Regions from separate parts of the Microbulbifer sp. NBRC 101763 genome, predicted to be linked through region 2. Evidence: predicted binding sites of a transcription regulator. Region 2 holds the regulator's gene; the other holds the start of a gene.
The links. The regulator PhoB, encoded in region 2, activates phosphate uptake and scavenging genes when phosphate is short. The targets are predictions, from matches to a motif close to TGTCATAAANNTGTAACA.
Positions count from the first base shown of each region.

Region 1: ABWV76_RS12405 (spondin domain-containing protein) is a predicted target of PhoB. The motif match lies at 1,867-1,884, and genes of this name have one in related genera.

Region 1 covers NZ_BAABQV010000004.1:414,153-424,176, reverse strand. Annotated here, with positions in the region: gene ABWV76_RS12415 (response regulator transcription factor) at 1-223, opposite strand, end outside; gene ABWV76_RS12410 (spondin domain-containing protein) at 323-1,057, opposite strand; gene ABWV76_RS12405 (spondin domain-containing protein) at 1,081-1,776, opposite strand; gene bfr (bacterioferritin) at 2,921-3,412, shown strand; gene grxD (Grx4 family monothiol glutaredoxin) at 3,521-3,853, opposite strand; gene ABWV76_RS12390 (aspartate aminotransferase family protein) at 4,170-5,354, shown strand; gene argF (ornithine carbamoyltransferase) at 5,379-6,293, shown strand; gene ABWV76_RS12380 (ribonucleoside-diphosphate reductase subunit alpha) at 7,147-10,024, shown strand, end outside.
Region 2 covers NZ_BAABQV010000003.1:396,891-406,914, reverse strand. Annotated here, with positions in the region: gene ABWV76_RS09910 (dicarboxylate/amino acid:cation symporter) at 1-903, opposite strand, end outside; gene ABWV76_RS09905 (chorismate--pyruvate lyase family protein) at 1,030-1,644, shown strand; gene ubiA (4-hydroxybenzoate octaprenyltransferase) at 1,702-2,544, shown strand; gene phoB (phosphate regulon transcriptional regulator PhoB) at 2,654-3,358, shown strand; gene phoR (phosphate regulon sensor histidine kinase PhoR) at 3,495-4,820, shown strand; gene ABWV76_RS09885 (hypothetical protein) at 4,856-5,215, opposite strand; gene ABWV76_RS09880 (DUF938 domain-containing protein) at 5,218-5,829, opposite strand; gene yaaA (peroxide stress protein YaaA) at 5,826-6,602, opposite strand; gene ABWV76_RS09870 (DUF4265 domain-containing protein) at 6,753-7,232, opposite strand; gene ABWV76_RS09865 (M48 family metalloprotease) at 7,302-8,588, shown strand; gene ABWV76_RS09860 (putative porin) at 8,670-9,515, opposite strand.

The sequences.
Region 1 (10,024 bases), on a different contig from region 2:
GGGCGCTACCGACATCACGCAGGCGACGGCAAATCTCCACCCCATCCAGGCCCGGCAACGTCAGGTCCAACAGCAACAAATTGAATTTCTGGTTTAAGGCTCTCATCAGCCCCTGCTCACCGTTATCACAGGCGGTTACCGAATAACCTAAGCTCTCCAGATGCATGCACAACAATTGGAGTATGTCGTGATCATCCTCGATTATCAGAATACGCTTGTTCATGCGTGCCCCACCATTTCTGGCCTTCTTCCCCTGGCAACTCCCCCAGAGGAGGAGTTGTACTCGGGTCTCAGGCTATTTGTCGCACCAGCAGCGTAATTGTTACTCTATTCGGGTAATACTCAGAAGCATGGCTGTTTGATCAAAGCGATGAGACTGATCCAAAGTCGATTCAGCATAACCATCTGCCCGACTGACAACCCCAGGGTGACGTGAAACAAAATTCACATCCTCCCGCTCTACGTTAAAACCCTCACCACCATCGGCGGGGCCTGGGATAGTACCCACCAGCTCGCTATTGAATTCAGTACCCGCATCATATATCGGAGCCAGGCGCTGTAAAGAATCACCCACCGCCAGGGATGACACATCAATTCGAGTAATACCGCTAAACGCATCATTGGTATTGACCAGCATGGTGGCAATCGTCAGCAGCACCTCTTCTTGTTCAGCAAATTCCAGGCTGAGGCTTTCACTGGCACCGGGACCAAGCGGTGCTTCCGCACTCATTGAAGCGAAACCGCCGGAATCCTCCAGTTCCATCCTGAATTCGCTATTGTCACCACCTTCAGCGAGCAACTCGAGACCAGCACTGGAGGGCTCACCAACGACCCAGCCATGCAAGGCACTATCGTGGGCCACTATTGCCACCGGCGACAGCGGCTGATTGTGGGTTAAATTGGTTACTGTTATCTCAAACCCCATAGTAACGGGGTCAGGGGCCGGTGCAGGATTATCTGTCGCGTTGGAGCGGCTGTTATTATCATTGCTACAGCCGACCAGCAAGGCCGTGATGGCCAGAGGCAACAGTAAGGAGCCCAACTTGGTTTTATTCATAATGATTTCTCCCGTTGGCTTACTTACTGAACCGTTACAACAACCTTGGCTACTGGGTTAAGCCAGCGGTGAATGCGCGCATCCAGATCGCTGTTACCAGCATCCGGGTCGGTATCACCAACGTTGCCACGGTGAATATGAATCAGTTGGTTAACTTCTTCTGAGGTGACACCAGTACCTCCGACACCACCATTACCATCAGGGCTGGCTGGAATACCTGCAACAAAGGGTGCACCGCTGCCCTCAACAACTAACTCATTGTTAGCCTCGGTGCCGGCATCATAGGCATTGAGATATAGGGTATAGCTACCGGGTTCAGTAGGAATTTCCCAGGCATCGAGCCCAACAAAACCATCATTAGTTGGCAGCAACATGGCGGTGATAGACAAAAACCCATTACTGCCGGTGTCAAACGCCTCAATATCTACGCTGCTGCCAGGAGCCAGTAATCCCATTGTTTCCATATTGACTGCCCCCATTGCGCTGGCAACGGCAGCAAGGCCGCTGATATCTCCGCCTTCGGCCATCATCTGCAGTTCTGGGCTCGCACCGGAGCCAACTTCAAACAGATGAAACTCATCAACATGGGCTGAAACCAGCAGCGGTGTGAAATAGATGCCGTGGGTAAGATTCGTAACGACTACTGAAGTGGTTTGTGCCTGAACTCCCGTCGCCATAGCGGCCAATGCCAAGGTGCCGAGAATGGATTTTATTTTCATAGCTATCCCCAAAATCTGAGCTTTTATAAGTAAAGGGCCAAACAGCCTCCTTTAAGCTAAGGGGGAAATATCCAATATTGATCACCGAATCATCACATTTTTATCACAGGTGCTCGGCACGCTTTGCATTTAGGCTCGACGCATAGATTATCTCCTGTGGGAGAGGAAAACTGCTTAGTATTGCCATTAATTCTATAGGTACTTAAAACCGGTTGATTTCGCCCTCTATGATCAAAACGATAACAACCTGAAATTAACGACTGGCGACAGCATTAGCGGTATGGGCTCTACGGTATAAGAGAAAAATTCTGGCACCTTCGTAGCAGGATACAAGCACAATCTCAGGCAGTTAGTGCTACTGGGTACCTATAGAGTAGCAATTACACTGATATAGCCGTGCAGTAAAAAGTTAATCAATCTATATATACGTATTTTACTTATTGCCCTACTCACCCCCCACCGGTCAGTGATCTCATCCTAGTGAATAATGTCACTTCACGATAAGTTGGTAGGAACTTCTCTCAACTTTACACTCCTGCCTGTGAAAGCAGCCCTGACATTCGAATATTTGAATTCCATATTCTACTGCGCTCTATTACACCAAGCCCGCGCACTGGCCATGCCGCCTTAAGCCCTTCTTCTAGCATACGGATTAATTCGGGATCAATTAACATTAAGGCAAAAGTTAATACCAGGTCCGAGCGCCTCTACCTAGTTTGCCCCCTTATAAATTACGCTGCATATTTTACTATTTATCGAATTACACTTTCCTGAAAATCGCATTTCTTTTCTAATTGGCCTATCGCCTTAATCAACTTTTATTTATATCTGCAACTAAGTATCTCCCACATATGCAACCTAAACAGGAATCATTTTCGTTGCGATTTTCGGCTAAATTAATGTTTAAACCCTTGTTTTTCCTGCATTCTGCAACAAATATTTTTCCTTGACTTGCCGCAAATCGCAACGCAAACTCGGCCCGGATTGCAGTTGCCACCCTAAAATAATATGTGGGAAAACGGTCAGCCGCAGACTTTAGTGACTAAACCTATTTAGTAACTTTTTATTTCTACTTATCAGCGACTAACAATTAGGAATTCTCTGCTGGCCATATTGAGCTCGCAGGGCCACAGGAGCAAAAGCTATGAAGGGCGATCCCAAGGTTATCGAACATTTAAACAAAGTGCTCGGCAATGAGCTTGTGGCAATCAACCAGTACTTTCTGCATGCTCGCATGTACGACAACTGGGGGTTAAAAGAGCTTGGCAAGCAGGAATACCACGAATCCATCGATGAAATGAAACACGCCGATTGGCTGATCGAGCGTATTCTTTTCCTGGAGGGTATTCCGAATCTACAGCACCTGGGTAAATTACTAATCGGTGAAAACACCGAGGAAATGCTCAAGTGTGATTTAAAAATCGAATCCAAAGCCATTCCCGATTTACGTGAAGCTATCGCTTACTGCGAATCAGTACGCGATTATGGCAGCCGCGAGCTACTGGAAAAAATCCTTGAGTCTGAGGAAGAGCACGTAGATTGGTTGGAAACCCAACTGGAGTTGATCGACAAAGTTGGCATTCAAAACTACCTGCAAACTCAAATGGAAACTGCAGCCGGCCACTCAGGCAAGTAGTTAAAGTCTTCTCACAGGCATAAAAAAACCGCAGTTTCCGCTGCGGTTTTTTTTCTCACAATGCACTGTCGCTTTCGCCAGACAGAAACATTGGAACAAAAGCGAAAGTTAACCTTCGCCTTCGCCCTCCGCTGACGCCTCATCAATCAAGGTTTTCAGCTCGCCGTTCTCGTACATCTCCATAATGATGTCACAGCCACCAATCAACTCTCCTTTTACCCACAGCTGAGGGAAAGTCGGCCAGTTGGCATATTTCGGCAATTCGGCACGAATATCCGGGTTAGATAGGATATCCACATAAGCAAAGCGCTTACCGCAGGCCATCATCGCCTGGGAAGCACGCATGGAAAAGCCGCACTGGGGGGCGTTAGGGCTACCTTTCATGTAAAGCAGGATGGCGTTGTCAGCAATCTGCTGTTTGATGTTCTCCAGTGTATCCATAAGCTTGAGAAACCTCAGGTGGTAGAAGCAAAAAATGATCGTGTGTTCCGCATCGGCACCCAGCCATTGCGCACGGGCCGGTATTGTACCCCAGCGCAGGGAGGAATAAGTACCCACAGCCCAGCTCGAAGCAAAAAAACGCCATGTCTTACCTGAAATATCGCCCGCTTGGCTATCTCAAATGGATAGCACACGCGACACAAAGCTTGTGGTAGTATTGTCAAATCCGTAATAGATGCGGAATGAACACACCAATACAAAATTTTCTGCGGCAAAGATTTTGAAGCCGATGACCTGGAATTAAGGAGAACCCGCAGTGAGCACCCCCACACTGATGGACAACTATGGCGAGAGAACCCTGACACTGGTCAGGGGGGAAGGCAACTATGTGTGGGATAACGAGGGTCGACGATACATGGACGCTATTTCCGGCATCGCCGTATGCGGCTTGGGACACTGCCATCCTAAGGTAACCGAGGCCATTCAGGACCAGGCCAATACCCTGTTGCACGTCTCCAACCTATATAACATTCCGGCACAGCAGCAGCTGGCCGATCGACTGGTATATATGTCGGGCATGGACAACGTATTCTTTTCCAACTCCGGGGCGGAGGCCAACGAGGCCGCAATCAAGTTAGCGCGTAAACTTGGCAACGAACGCGGACTATCAACACCGCGCATTATTGTGATGGAGGGGGCTTTCCACGGCCGTACCCTCGCGACCCTCACAGCAACAGGCAATGAAAAAGTCCAACAGGGTTTTGCCCCCCTGCCAGAGGGTTTTTTAAGGGTCCCGTTTAATAATATTGACGCAGTTACACACCTGGCCGAACAGTATGACGATATCGTCGCCGTGCTGGTGGAGCCGATTCAGGGCGAGGGCGGAATCCGTGTACCCGCTGCAGATTACCTGCCAAAACTACGCATGCTATGTGACCAACATGACTGGCTGCTAATGCTGGATGAAATACAGACTGGCAACGGCCGTAGCGGCAGGATGTTTGCCTACCAGCACGCGGGTATAGTCCCGGACGTACTGACCACAGCCAAAGGACTGGGAAACGGGGTACCTATCGGCGCTTGCCTGGCCCGAGGGAAAGCTGCAAGCCTGTTTACCGCCGGCAGTCACGGCTCCACCTTTGGCGGTAACCCTTTAGCTTGTCGCGCCAGCCTCGCAGTATTGGAAGCACTGGAAAGTGAGTGGTTACTTGAACGTGCCGAAAAGCTTGGCACACAGCTAATGCAGTCTCTGCAACTGCAACTACAAGACTGCCCTGCAGTGTTGGAAATTCGCGGTCTCGGCCTGATGATCGGTATAGAGCTGGAACATCCTTGCTCAGAACTGGTTGAGCAGGCCCGAGCATATGGAATCCTGATTAACGTGACAGCAGGCAATGTACTCCGACTATTACCACCTCTCACCCTCACCGACGCCGAGTGCCAGCAGTTGGCAGGTGATATCAGCACCTTGATTCAACAATTTGCGCTGCAAGCAGTCTGAAGCACCAATTAAGGAGAGCAGCTTATGGCAACCAGACATTTCCTCACCCTAATGGATCTGTCCTCAGAGGAACTAAAACAAATTATTGAGCGCGCAATCGAGCTAAAAACACTGCGCAGCCAGGGCATAACCACTGACCTTTTCCGGGGTAAGGTACTGGGAATGATTTTTGAAAAATCTTCCACCCGTACACGGGTCTCCTTCGAGGCCGGTATGGCGCAAATGGGCGGCAGCGCCCTATTCCTGTCACCGCGGGATACCCAACTTGGACGCGGAGAACCCATTGAGGACAGTGCGCGGGTGATTTCACGCATGGTAGATATGGTGATGATCCGCACATTTGGCCATAAGACTCTGGAGCTCTTTGCCGCCCATTCACGGGTACCAGTCATTAATGCCCTGTCTGACAGTTATCACCCCTGCCAGCTTCTCGCCGATATCCAGACTTTTGTCGAGCATCGAGGCAGCCCCTCGGGCAAGGTGGTAGCCTGGGTAGGCGATGGCAATAACATGTGCCACTCCTACATCAATGCCGCTCGCCTGTGCGACTTTGAGCTGCGGATCGCCTGCCCCCAAGGCTATGAACCGGATGCCGAAATAGTCGCCGCCGCTGGCGACCGGGTAAAAGTTGTGCACAACCCTGTAGAGGCGGTGCGTACAGCCGATTGGGTTAGCACTGATGTCTGGGCCTCGATGGGACAGGAAACGGAACAGCAGGTACGCACCAAGGCTTTTGACAACTTCCAGGTAAACCATGAACTGATGAGCTACGCCAAAAGCAACGCAGTTTTTATGCACTGCCTGCCTGCCCACCGCGGCGAGGAAGTAAGTGCCGAGCTGCTGGAAGATGAAAGCATCTCCGTTGTCTGGGACGAAGCAGAGAATCGCTTACATGCACAGAAAGCATTGATGGAGTTTCTTCAGGAGTACAGCGCCTGAGTATTTTTTGCGCCGGCCGGTTGCGCATCATTTCGCAATACCGGCCACCTTGAACAACCATCCACTGCCACCAATCGACCGGAAATGCCCAGCCACTTTATCTCGGTCCCTGTCACGTAACGCATAATTCATCTAGCTGCTCACACTTGTGACACTAAATTCATTATTTAGATAAATATTCACCAATGCATACCTAATAAACAAGCCCGCGCCAACATTAAATTCACGCCACAAAGTTGATCATCTTAGTACCAATTTGCTCAAATTACGGTCATATAAAAATGGTTATTGCCGTTGTTAATTTAGAACGCCTTCGCTATTAAAAAAAATTGTAAGAGCTTGTATTTAACCCACTCCCGAAGTGCCTAATCCCATGCAGCCCAGCTATGGCGGGCTCTGCCGCGGAAGTGGCTACTGACTCAACCAGCCTACCCACAATTTATCCACAAACAACTACAAAGTTATTCGCCTTGAACTGACCCGCCTACCGCATTATCTTGTAGCGCACTCGAGGCCGTACCCCTATATATTGGGGTAGAGGGCTAAGGGCATCCCCAATTCAAGGGGCAAATTCCGGCGCCTTGCCACACTTTTTGGCGGTGGGCGTCAGACGCTGCTTTTTTCAAAGCAGAATCAGAGGTAAGCGGGCGGAAAGGAATTATCCGCCGCAGGCAGCAGCCGGCAGACCTTAACTGTGCGCCGGTCATCAAGCCGCCTGTTTCCAGTATCCCCCACAGAGTGGGAGAAATTACTGAATGCGATGGACCCGCTCCGCACATGCCACGTAGTCCAGTGGCCGCTGTTCTAGTGAACACACGCGGACAGACAACAAAACAACCTTTCGGAGATTTACATGCACACAGAGACAGGGCGCTCTCAAACCGTGCCTGCGGAAAAGTCGGGCACCTCAAGCGACCAGGCTACTGGCGGCACCACTCTGGCCGCTACTGCACCGGGACAAATCCGCGTAATTAAGCGCAATGGTACCGTTGTCCCCTACGACGACAGTAAAATTTCCGTCGCCGTTACCAAGGCCTTTCTCGCTGTTGAAGGCGGCACCGCCGCTGCGTCCAGCCGTGTCCACGAACAAGTTGAAGAACTGGTTGGCCAGATCAGCTCTACCTTCAAACGCCGCATGCCTTCTGGCGGCACGATTCATATCGAGGAAATTCAGGACCAGGTAGAACTGGCCCTGATGCGCGCCGGCGAGCACAAGGTTGCGCGCGACTATGTACTTTACCGCGAAGAGCACGCCCGTCTGCGCGCTGAGAAAGTGAAAACCGCTCAGCAAACTGAGCAAGCTATCGATGCCCACCCCAGTATTCGTGTAAAACTCGACGATGGCAGCCTTGTCCCCCTGGATATGGAGCGCCTGCGCACTGTTGTCAGTGAAGCCTGTGAGGGCCTCAAGGATGTAAACGCCGACGCCATCCTCAGTGAAGCGCTGAAAAACCTGTACGACGGTGTTTCCGAAAACGATATCAATACCGCATTGGTGATTACTGCGCGTACCCTGGTTGAGCAGGAGCCCAATTACACCTTTGCCACTGCCAGCCTGCTGCTGGACAAGCTGCGCTCAGAAGCCCTGCGCTTCCTTGGCGTTGCAGAGCGCGCCACCCAGCACGAGATGGAAAAGCTCTACGCCTCCACCCTGCCCACCTACGTGGAAAAGGGTATCGAACTGGACCTGCTGGACCCGGCGCTGGCCACCTTCGACTTGGAAAAACTCGGCAAAGCTTTAAAAGGCGAACGCGACCACCAGTTTACCTACCTGGGCCTGCAGACCCTGTACGACCGCTACTTCCTGCACAGCGATGACATTCGTTTTGAGTTGCCGCAGATCTTCTTTATGCGTGTCGCCATGGGCCTCAGCATTAATGAAGAAAATAAGAACGAGCGCGCGGTAGAGTTCTACAACCTGTTGAGCTCCTTCGACTACATGAGCTCCACCCCGACCCTGTTTAACGCCGGCACCCTGCGCCCGCAGCTGTCCTCCTGCTACCTGACAACGGTACCGGACGACCTGCACGGTATTTACGGTGCTATCCGCGATAACGCCATGCTGTCCAAGTGGGCCGGCGGTCTCGGCAATGACTGGACGCCAGTGCGCTCCCTGGGTTCCTATATCAAAGGCACCAACGGCAAGTCCCAGGGTGTTGTGCCCTTCCTGAAAGTGGCCAATGACACCGCAGTAGCGGTCAACCAGGGCGGCAAGCGCAAGGGCGCTGTGTGTGCTTACCTGGAAACCTGGCACCTGGATATCGAGGAATTCCTCGAGCTGCGCAAGAACACTGGTGACGACCGCCGCCGCACCCACGATATGAACACCGCCAACTGGGTCCCCGACCTGTTTATGAAGCGCGTGTTCGAAGACAAAGAATGGACCCTCTTCTCCCCGGCGGATTGCCCGGACCTGCACGACCTGTTCGGCACCGCATTCGAAGAGCGCTACAACCACTACGAACAACTGGCTGCCGAAGGCAAGCTGCGCCTGTTCAAGAAAATCCGCGCACTCGACCTGTGGCGCAAGATGCTGGGCATGCTGTTCGAAACCGGCCATCCCTGGATTACCTTTAAAGACAGCTGCAACCTGCGCAGCCCGCAACAGCACGCCGGTGTAGTACACAGCTCCAACCTGTGCACCGAGATCACTCTCAACACCAAGGCCGACGACGAAATCGCCGTGTGTAACCTGGGCTCCGTCAACCTGGCTCAACACATTGGTGAGAACGGTGAACTCGACCGCACCAAGCTGGCCAATACCGTAAAAACCGCGGTACGTATGCTCGATAACGTTATCGACATTAACTACTACGCGGTTGAAAGTGCACGACAGTCCAACATGCGTCACCGCCCGGTAGGCATGGGCCTGATGGGCTTCCAGGATGCGCTGTACAAAGCCGGCATCGCCTACGCCAGCGACGAAGCCGTCGCCTTCGCCGACAACACCATGGAAGCGATCAGTTTCGAAGCCATCTCCGCTTCCAGCGATCTGGCTGCCGAGCGCGGCAAGTACCAGACCTACGAAGGCTCCTTGTGGAGCAAGGGTGTTCTACCACTGGACTCTATCCAGATCCTGGCTGAGCAGCGCGGCCAGCAGTTTATCGAACAGGACACCAGTTCCACTCTGGACTGGGACGGCCTGCGCGAAAAAGTAAAATCTCAGGGTATGCGAAATTCCAACGTGATGGCGATCGCCCCTACCGCGACCATTGCCAATATCACCGGGGTTTCCCAGTCGATCGAACCGACTTATCAAAACCTGTATGTGAAATCGAATCTGTCCGGCGAATTCACCGTAGTGAACCCCTACCTGGTACACGATCTGAAAGATCGCGGCCTTTGGGATCAGGTCATGGTTAACGACCTGAAATACTACGAGGGTTCCGTACAGAAAATCGATCGCGTACCGGAAGACCTGAAAGCGAAATACCGCACCGCGTTTGAAGTGGAACCGCGTTGGATTGTGGACGCCGCCAGCCGTCGCCAAAAGTGGATCGACCAGGCCCAGTCCCTGAACCTTTATATTGCCGGTGCCGATGGCAAGAAGCTGGACCTGACCTATCGCATGGCGTGGTTCCGCGGCCTGAAAACCACTTACTACCTGCGCGCCCTGGCTGCCACGACCACAGAGAAATCCACCGTAAACAGCGGCACCTTAAATGCGGTAAGCGCACACGGAAGTAACGGCATGGCCGCTGCAGAGCCTGCTGAACAGGCGGCACCGGTTC
Region 2 (10,024 bases):
AGCGGCAACCTTGTTATCTACGCCCAGGCGTTTCTCCACTGTAGATAGGGTCACAGGAATAGTGGCTGCGGAGGAGGCAGTACTGAAAGCGAAGACCATGGTGGACCACATTTTCTTGAGTAACTCCAACGGATTGAGGCCACTCAACATCTTCAAAAGCAGCGAGTAAGTCCCCAAGGCATGTAGCAGCAGGGCACCTAGTACAACCAGGAAGTACTTGCCTAACTGCAAGAGCCCTCCAAACCCCAAGTCAGCAAAAGTTTTTGCCAAAAGGGCAAAAACTCCATAGGGGGCAAACACCATCAGCACACCCACCATGCGCAATACGACAGCATTCATATCATTAAAGAAAGCAGCGATGCGCTGGCCCGGCTCGCCACAGCGGGAAATCGCATAGCCCATCAGCAGGGCGAACACGATAATCTGCAGCATATTACCTTCAGCCATTGCGGCTACTGGGTTAGTGGGGAAAATATTTACCAGCACTTCGGAAAGGGGTGGGGATTCCTTTGGCTGATAAGCCGCGGTGGCCTCTGCCGCGGTTTCACTCACACCGACCCCAGGCTGGAATATCAGTGCCAAACAAAGGGCCAGAGTAATAGCGATGGCTGTGGTCAGCATATAGAGCAGAACAGTTTTACCCGCCAATGGGCCAATACGGCTGCCTTCCGATAAAGCACAGGCACCACTAATCAGGGAAACCAGCACCAGCGGCACCACCATCAGCTTCAGTGAGGCAATAAATATACGGCCGATGATGTCAAAAAGACCCTCGGTCAGGTAAAGGTTAATGGCGCTGGTAACACCCTCGCCGAGCAGCTGGCTCATATTCAGGAAATTGAACAGGCACCCCAGAAGAATGCCCGCAATCATCCCCACAAGAATTTTGGTCGTAAGCCCCATAACAAGCTTCTCTTTATGGATTCGTTATAGATTCGTTGTTTTCGTCAAAGAGGGCACTATATCCACTGGCGACTCAGGGAGCAAAAATGCAACAGGGTGAGGCCAGCCGCCAACAGGCGAGGTACAATGCCATTTTTCCAGACTGCGGAGTTATCGTTGCACCAATCCCCATTTGTACCCACCGGCGATTGGCGTGGGCAGCCCCTAGAGCCAACACTCCCAGAGCCTCCCGAGTCACTGTTGCCCTGGCTGGAATATTCGGGCTCGCTGACGGCGGCTTTGAAGCAGCAGAGCGGCGAGGATTTTCGTGTACAGGTCCTCTTCCAGGGCTGGCAAACACCCCTTGCTGAGGAGTGTCGCGCACTAAAACTGCGTGAGCACAGTCGCGCCCTGGTGCGGGAGGTTTTACTGTATGGCTGCGGCCAGCCCTGGGTATACGCCCGCAGCGTATTGCCGATGCGCAGCCTACAAGGCAAGTCCCGCAATTTGCGCAGCCTGGACGACCGCCCATTAGGAGAGTTACTTTTCAGCGAGCCAGGTATCCGCCGTGGTGATATTCAATTTAATCGCCTGCAGCGAAATCCGAACTTCCAGCTGGAGACCCTGTGCAATGAGAATAAGAACGCCTGGGGTCGCCGCTCTACTTTCTGGCTTCGGGACAAGCCCCTGCTGGTAGCAGAGACATTTCTCTCAAGTTTCCAGCCAGAGACCTCACCTTTAGCCGCCGCAGTCACTAACTAGATACTGGGAGAGTCCACCGTGATCAGCCAACAGATTGCCACCCGCTGGCCCGCAATCATGCCCTACTGGCAGCTGGCTCGCATGGATAAACCCATCGGCTCTCTGTTGCTGTTATGGCCCACTTGGGCAGCACTATGGCTGGCTGCGGATGGCTGGCCGGGACTGCACCTGTTCTCCGTATTCACACTTGGAGTGATCCTGATGCGCGCAGCCGGTTGTGCAGTAAACGATTTTGCTGATCGTGAGATCGACGGCAAAGTAAAGCGCACTGCTGAGCGCCCCCTGGCTACTGGCAGTATCACTCCAAAAGAAGCACTTGGACTTTTTGCCGGACTCAGCCTGTTGGCCTTCGCGCTGGTACTGACAACCAACCAACTGACTATTCTTCTTTCCTTACCCGCTCTGGCACTAGCTTTCTGCTATCCCTTTGCCAAGCGTCACACCCATCTGCCCCAAGTGGTACTGGGTGCTGCCTTCAGCATGGGCATTCCCATGGCCTTCGCCGCAGTAACTGGCAAAGTCCCACCACAAGTCTGGCTCCTCTATGTTGCCAACTTGCTGTGGACCCTGTGTTACGACACTTTCTACGCCATGGTGGACCGGGATGACGATCTGAAGATTGGGGTTAAATCCACAGCAATCCTTTTTGGAGAGATGGACAAAGTCATGACTGCCGCCCTGCAGCTACTGGTATTGATAGCACTGCTGCTCATCGGCCAACGCTTTAGCCTCGGGGGCATTTACTACGTTTCCCTTATCGTTGTGGCCTCATTGTTTGCCTACCAGCAATGGCTGGTTCGCGAACGGGGGAGAGAAGCCTGTTTTCGTGCGTTTCTCAACAACAATTGGGTAGGGTTGGCGTTATTTACCGGAATTTTTCTGCATTATCTGTTTAATTAACTGCTGACTGGGAACCGGACAGCAGCCGTCATATATTTGTCATATTAATCTCGTTTAATCCCCAGCCATAACCGGGAAAACCTGGAAGCTGAGCGGGAATGGCAGGCAAATGCACAGTAAAACGATTCTGATTGTCGATGACGAGGCCGCAGTACGCGACATGCTGCGGATAGCGCTGGAGATGGCAGATTACCGCTGCCTCGAAGCCGAGAACGCCCAGGAGGCCCACGCCCTGATTATCGATGAAAAGCCGGACCTGATCCTGCTCGACTGGATGCTGCCGGATGTCTCCGGTGTCGAGCTGGCCAGGCGCCTCAAGCGCGATGAACTGACCGCTTCAGTGCCCATCATCATGCTCACGGCAAAAGGCGAGGAAGATAATAAAATCAAGGGGTTAGAGACAGGCGCCGACGACTATATCACTAAGCCCTTCTCCCCCCGCGAACTGGTTGCACGCCTCAAGGCTGTGTTGCGGCGCGCAGGCCCGGCCACACCGGAAGACCCATTGAGTGCCGGCAACCTGGTGCTGGACCCTCTCAGTCACAGGGTGACTATCAAGGGACAGCCTGTAGATATGGGCCCCACCGAATTTCGCCTGCTGACCTTTTTCCTATCGCACCAAGAGCGAGCCTACACACGTACCCAATTGCTGGACCATGTCTGGGGCGGCAACGTATATGTGGAAGAGCGCACTGTGGACGTGCATATCCGTCGCCTGCGCAAAGCCCTGACAGTGGATGGTCATGACCGATATATCCAGACAGTACGCGGAACAGGCTATCGATTTTCTGTGCAAACTGTCGAAAAAGTGTGACAATCCCCACAGATCGGCACTGACTTCCACGGGAACCAATGGTCACACTTCAGAACTATGGGTTTCCAAGATGTATTGACCGTGAAGGGCTGCCAGGCAGAGCCCTTTCGCGTCCGTCAGGTAACACGGCAACGCTATGTTGGATCGCAGTATTGGCGAGTTTTCGCGTTTTGTAATTATCGCTCTGGGCTGCACCATTCTCGGTTTCACCTCAGGCAACTGGTCGCTCGCCCTAATTGCGGGCCTGGCCGCCTACCTTCTATCTGTATTGTGGCAACAACAGCGCTTCAACCGCTGGCTGGCCAATGGCCGGCGCGGACCCGCTCCCACCTCTTTCGGTATCTGGGGCGAAATCTACGATGACTTCTATCGTATGCAACGCCGTCATCGCCGTGAGAAACAAAAGCTGCACGCTATGTTGCGGCGGGTACAGGACAGTACCAGCGCTCTGCGTGAGGGCATAGTTGCTCTCGAGAATGGCGACCATTTGGCTTGGTGGAACCCCGCTGCCGGTGAGCTACTCGGCCTGCAGGCCAGTGACAGCGGACAATCCCTGGTCAATTTTGTCCGTGACCCCAACTTTGTCAGCTACATGCACAGCGAGGATACCGACTCGCGCGAGCCTCTGACCCTTCCCGCCCCAGGCAATGAAGCACTGCACCTGCAGCTGGAGGTTACCCGCTATGGAAAAGATGAGGCACTGGTTATCGTTCGCGATATCACCCGCTTGCACAACCTGGAGCAGATGCGCCGCGATTTTGTTGCCAATGTCTCCCACGAACTACGCACCCCACTGACAGTCATTGCCGGCTACCTGGAAACCTTGCAAGGCAGTGATATGGCACCACCCGCGTGGCAGCGTCCACTGGCACAGATGGAGGAGCAGGCCGCACGCATGACTACACTGGTCAACGACCTGTTGCTTCTGGCACGCCTGGAGACCTCTGAGCGCACTGGCGGCGACATGCTGATAGATGTGCAGGAACTGATGGAGCGAGTAGCGCGGGAAGCACGCAGCTTTAGTGGTGGTCGCCACCAGATAGAAGTGGAAAACGAAATCCCCTGCTGCATTCGCGGTGATGCTAGCGAGCTACACAGTGCCTTTGCCAACTTGGTGCTGAATGCGGTGAAGTACAGCCCTGATGAAGGGGCCATCAAGCTTCGCTGGTGGCAGGACAACTGGGGCGGTCACTTCAGTGTGGAGGATCGAGGCATAGGTATTGACCCTTTACATATCCCGCGCCTTACTGAACGCTTTTATCGGGTCGACCCCGGTCGCTCGCGAGACAGCGGCGGCACAGGCCTGGGACTAGCTATCGTGAAGCACGTTCTGATACGCCACGGCGGTGAAATGAGTGTTGAAAGTACTCCCACACAAGGCAGCACTTTCACTTTGCACTTCCCTGTCAAAAAAGTGGTTAGCAAAGTAGAGCAAGGTCCTGAGGTGACAGTGGGCGCTTAAACACCGCCCCACTCCTTACCCAGATAAAGCCGGGGTTAATCAAACTCCTCCAGCCTTACCTTTTCACCATTTTTTGTATAGGTGCTCTCGTCCTCATCATTAACCGGTGTACTCTCCCTGCTCAGGATCAGGTGGTGCAATTGCAAATCCCCATCACGCAGCAACAGGTGCTCATTGCCCTCATCGTCCGTAGGCAGGGGCCGGGAACCCAGTAAAGCATCGCGCAAGGCGCGCAGGCGAGGCACATCCTTATAGCGGTTCAGGTCATTAGAAAGGCGCGTCTTCATACGCTCACTTTCGTGCAGGGCAGCAGCAGTCTCACGATACTTGGCAAAAAAATACACAGCGCCAATTGCAAAGGCCACAATTACCGTTACTTCAAACCACGCAGGCATACTTACTCCTTATTATCGTTTTTACGCCAGACAACCAGTTGATTATTGGCTGGCAGGAAACTTAGCTCTTCGCGCCGCATATCCGCATCTGCAGCGAGCTGATCCAACCATTCCAGGTCACGGATACCACTGGCTGGGTTGCGCTCCTTGAGCCAGAGATCAAAATCGGCATTGCTTGGCCCGATAAAAGCCCCATCAATTTTCACAGGACCGTAGACAACCAGCTGACCACCGGACTCCAAGACCGAGGGGAGCTTGTGGAAAAAGCGCTCTACCGATTCTCTCGACATGATATGCAGGGTATTGGCGGTAAAGACCACGTCTGCACTGAGCTCTGGCCAGTCGCTATCGACATCCAGGGCAAGAGGCTTTAGCAGGTTTTGCGCGGGCTGCTTCTCCAACCAGGCGCAAACTCCCGGTAACATCTCCGCACGTTCAGAAGTCTGCCAGGTTAATTGGGGCAACTGAGGAGCAAAGTAGACCGCATGCTGCCCGGTACCACTTCCAACTTCCAGCACTTGCCGGCTATCAGCCAGCAGGCGTCGTAATTGTTTAAGGATGGGATCACGGTTACGCGCGCAGGAGGGAGCATCCGGTAGGGCCTGCTCGCTCATTGCGCTTCGTCCCGGGTAAATACCCAATCGTGTTCACTGGACATTTCAGGGCTGTATTCATACCCCCCGACATCAAAGCCCTTCAGCTCTTCTGCCTTTTTTACCCGCTGGTCGATAGCCCAACGACTCATCATGCCCCGCGCCTTCTTAGCGAAGAAACTGATCATTTTGTACTGGCCATTTTTCAGGTCCTTGAAGTGTGGGGTAATCACTTCGGCATCGAGTGCCCTGGGCCTGATCGACTTGAAGTACTCGTTTGAGGCCAAGTTAACTAACTCACGGCTCTTGAGGCTATGCAACTGCTCATTGAGAGCCCCGGTGGTTTTCTCTCCCCAAAATTCATACAGGTTCTTACCACGGGAATTCTCAAACTTGGTGCCCATCTCCAAACGGTAAGGCTGCATCAAGTCCAGTGGGCGCAGGATACCGTAGAGCCCCGACAACATACGCAGATGTTTTTGCGCATAGCTGAAATCGCGCTTGCCCATAGACTCTGCATCAAGACCGGTATAAACATCGCCTTTAAAAGCGAGCAGCGCCGCTCGTGCATTCGTAGCAGTAAAAGGCCGCTTCCAGGATTGGAACCGATCGTAATTCAGGATGCCCAGCTTATCGGAAATTTTCATCAGGCTGGAAATCTGCTGCGGGCTGAGTTTACGCAGCTCTTTGATCAATGCTGCAGACTCCTTGAGAAACTCCGGCTGGGTGGTTTCCAATTCGGGAATTTCACTCTCATAATCCAGCGTTTTCGCGGGAGAAATCACTATTAACATCGGATACCTTACTTTCCTCTGCCTAACCATCGCTGTTAGCGACGTTCCAAACCAATTGCGAATCTAGGGCATACCTGAAATTTTGCCCGGCTCTCTTAGCATAATGCGGCAGTAAATATTGCTACTACCCTTGATTTACCCCGGCCGTGACTATTCTGGCTTTAGAATATCCTGCCACCAATTCAAGGGGGTCTGGCCATCCTTGGGATCATACACGTTGCCGTAATACCAGACACTGTTGGCCCCATCGCAGACACTATTCAGGATCTTTTCAATTTTTTCGAACCCGCAGCTGACATGAATGCTGTATACCAGCATACGCGGAACTTCCAGATCCAATTCGCCTCCAAGTTTTTCCAATTGGGGGGTTAATTTATCCGAAAGCTCTGCGCTATCACCGCGACAAAATACTCGGATTGACAAATTACCAGAGCGTTTTACCAGCTCAAACTGCTGGGTATCTTTATCTACCTTGATACTATCGCCGCTGGCGATGCCCTTTATAAAAGCGGGGGAACGTACCAGCTGACAGCTACTGTCTTCATTAATACGCACCTGCAGGCGTTCTACCACCGGCTCGCCATCAGGGTTCGTGCCCGCAAACAACTCGATTACCTGTAGTGCTGTCATAACCTCTCTTCCCGGACTGTGTACAATGGGTGATCGCTAAATACTCAGCATTATACAGGGAGGCAGGCAATGATCTCGCGCAACCAGACTTTCTTCGCGACTGCGGCATTTGTAACAACCTCAATTCTCAGTGGTTGCGTTGTCAACCCCGTAACCGGAGAACAACAATTCTCCCTGATCTCAACCCAGCAGGAACTGAGCCTGGGGCAGCAACAGTACCCTAAAAACCAGCAGCAACAAGGTGGGCAATACACCATAGACCCCAGCTTGCAGGATTATGTGAACAGGGTGGGACAAAAACTGGCTAGAGTTTCGGACCAGCCCCAACTGCCCTATGAGTTCGTCGTGCTCAACAATTCCGTGCCCAATGCCTGGGCCCTACCCGGCGGTAAAATCGCCGTTAACCGTGGCTTGCTGGTGCTGCTGGACGATGAAGCTGAGTTGGCCGCTGTGTTAGGGCACGAAATTGTTCACGCCGCTGCGCGGCATTCAGCTACAGCCATGTCCCAGCAACAGGTGCTGGGCGCAGGGCTTGCTGTCCTGGGCGCAGCGGCAAAAGACACCGCCTATGCAGACCTCATCTCTACCGGCAGCCAGCTTGGTGGCTCAGCCTATATCGCACGCTATGGTCGCGGCAATGAGCTGGAGTCTGATGAGTACGGCATGAAATATATGGCTGCTGCCGGCTATGACCCCCAAGGAGCAGTTCGCCTGCAGCGTAAATTTGTTGAGCTCTCCAAGGGGCGCCAGACCAACGGACTGGAAGCACTATTTGCCAGCCATCCCCCATCACAATCCCGTGTCAACGCAAATATTGAGCACAGTAAATCACTGGCAAAAGGGGGCATTAGCAACCGTGGTGCCTACCAAAAAGCGATTAGCCAGCTTAAACGCGATGCCGATGCCTACAAAAATTATGATGAGGCATTGAAGGCAGCAAGTAACAAGCAATATGACAATGCCCTAAACCTCGTGCGTAAAGCGCAAAAACAACAGCCCAAGGAAGCAGCTTTCTTCGCACTGGAAGGTGACCTGCTTGCGCAAAAAAAACAGTACGCCAGCGCCCACAAAGCTTATGATCGTGCTGTACAAAAAAACCCAGCCCTATTTTCCCATTGGCTGAAACGTGGAATGGTCAGTGCACAACTTAAGGACTATACATCGGCTGAAAGAGACCTAAACCGCTCTCTTCGCTACCTGGATACGGCTTACGCACATTACTATCTGGGTGAAGTCTATGAGAAGCAAGGCAATGTACAAACTGCTTTTCAGCATTACCAGACTGCGTCTCAAGCAGGAGGAGAAATTGCATCGAAAGCTCAGGCAAGAATGCAGGGGCTGACAAATAGAGGATAGTTTAATTGTAATTTAAAATATCCGGCACTATAAAATCTATAAAAAGGGCTATCTCATATAGCCCTTTTTACTTTCTTTCACTCAGAATTGTACAGTCACACCTAGTTCAAATTTCTTTACATCCACATCTGGATTCAAGGCCTTTGCATAGATATCATTTCCAAAACTGGAATGCTTGAAAACATTCTCTAAAATAGTGCTATAAGAAGCGTCCACAGCTATATTACGATTAAAAAAGTGAGAAAACCCTAACTTGTAATCATTATTTCTATCGTAATCAATTCCAAATGAAGTATTCTGTGTAAAGTAGTAATCTGTGCCCACTTTCCAATAATTATCTCCACCATCTATATTGAGGTAGTTAAAATCTGCAGCTAAATATTTATTATCACCTAAACCTGCAAAATATTTAGAAGAAAACAGCTGCCAATCAAAAAGTTCATCAGCAACGAACCCAAACCCAATATAATCAGTACTATTTAGCTGATAATTGTAGCGCGCCTCAACATAAGTGTCGCCTTCAGTATTATATAACTTCATCAGAAAATTTGGAGTAAACAAGTATCCCAAAGCTATAGTATTGAAACTATTTTCCGTAAAATCTGTTAAGTTAGCGCTAACTAAAAAACCATTTTCAGCAAAATACTCACCAGCGAAAGCAAAGTTATCATTGTTCCAATCTCCAATATTTCGATGGTAATATGCCGCTGATATATTGCTAGATTTATTGATAAATTCAAATTCTTTTAGCGGGCCAAGAGTATCCTTCCCAGAAAAATAATAGGTTGTTTCCACAGAAAAATCATCGCCACTTCCACTGTCAAAATCTAGATTAGAATAGCCTGCAGTAGTAATTGATTTGTACTCTTCAGCTGAAGCAACAGCCGAGAAAAATACCAGTAAAAAAGCCGAAACCCTAAGTTTCATTTAAATCTCCTTCTTATTAGCTATTTTCAAATATATGGCGCCAAATAGGACTCCTCCTCCAGGAAAAAATTCAAATTAAAGTAAAAAATCCAATAATCAAATAAAATCAATTTTCTTGAGCGCCAAAAAGAGCTGAATTACACTTAGAATTCAAATAAGTTCCCATCGATAGCAAATAAATATTATGCAGCAACCCTAGCTGGGAAAATATTCAATTACCTTTTCAAGGTATAGATAAATACTGCAAACCAATAAGATTACTGAGCAAGTATAACGAAATATTCAAGCTTCATTTTAATAGCTTAAAACTTAAGACTGTTATCAACAAATTAATATCGAATACAAAAAATCTATGGATTTGGAGTCTTAATACAACTAATAAATTACTCGAAACTCTTATTGCAATTTGTAGCAGACCTTCATATTAACCTGGATAATGCATGTTGATAGTAAGGTAGCATTTAGAGGGATTTTAAATATTATCAGTTGATCGAAAATCTAGAAGGGTT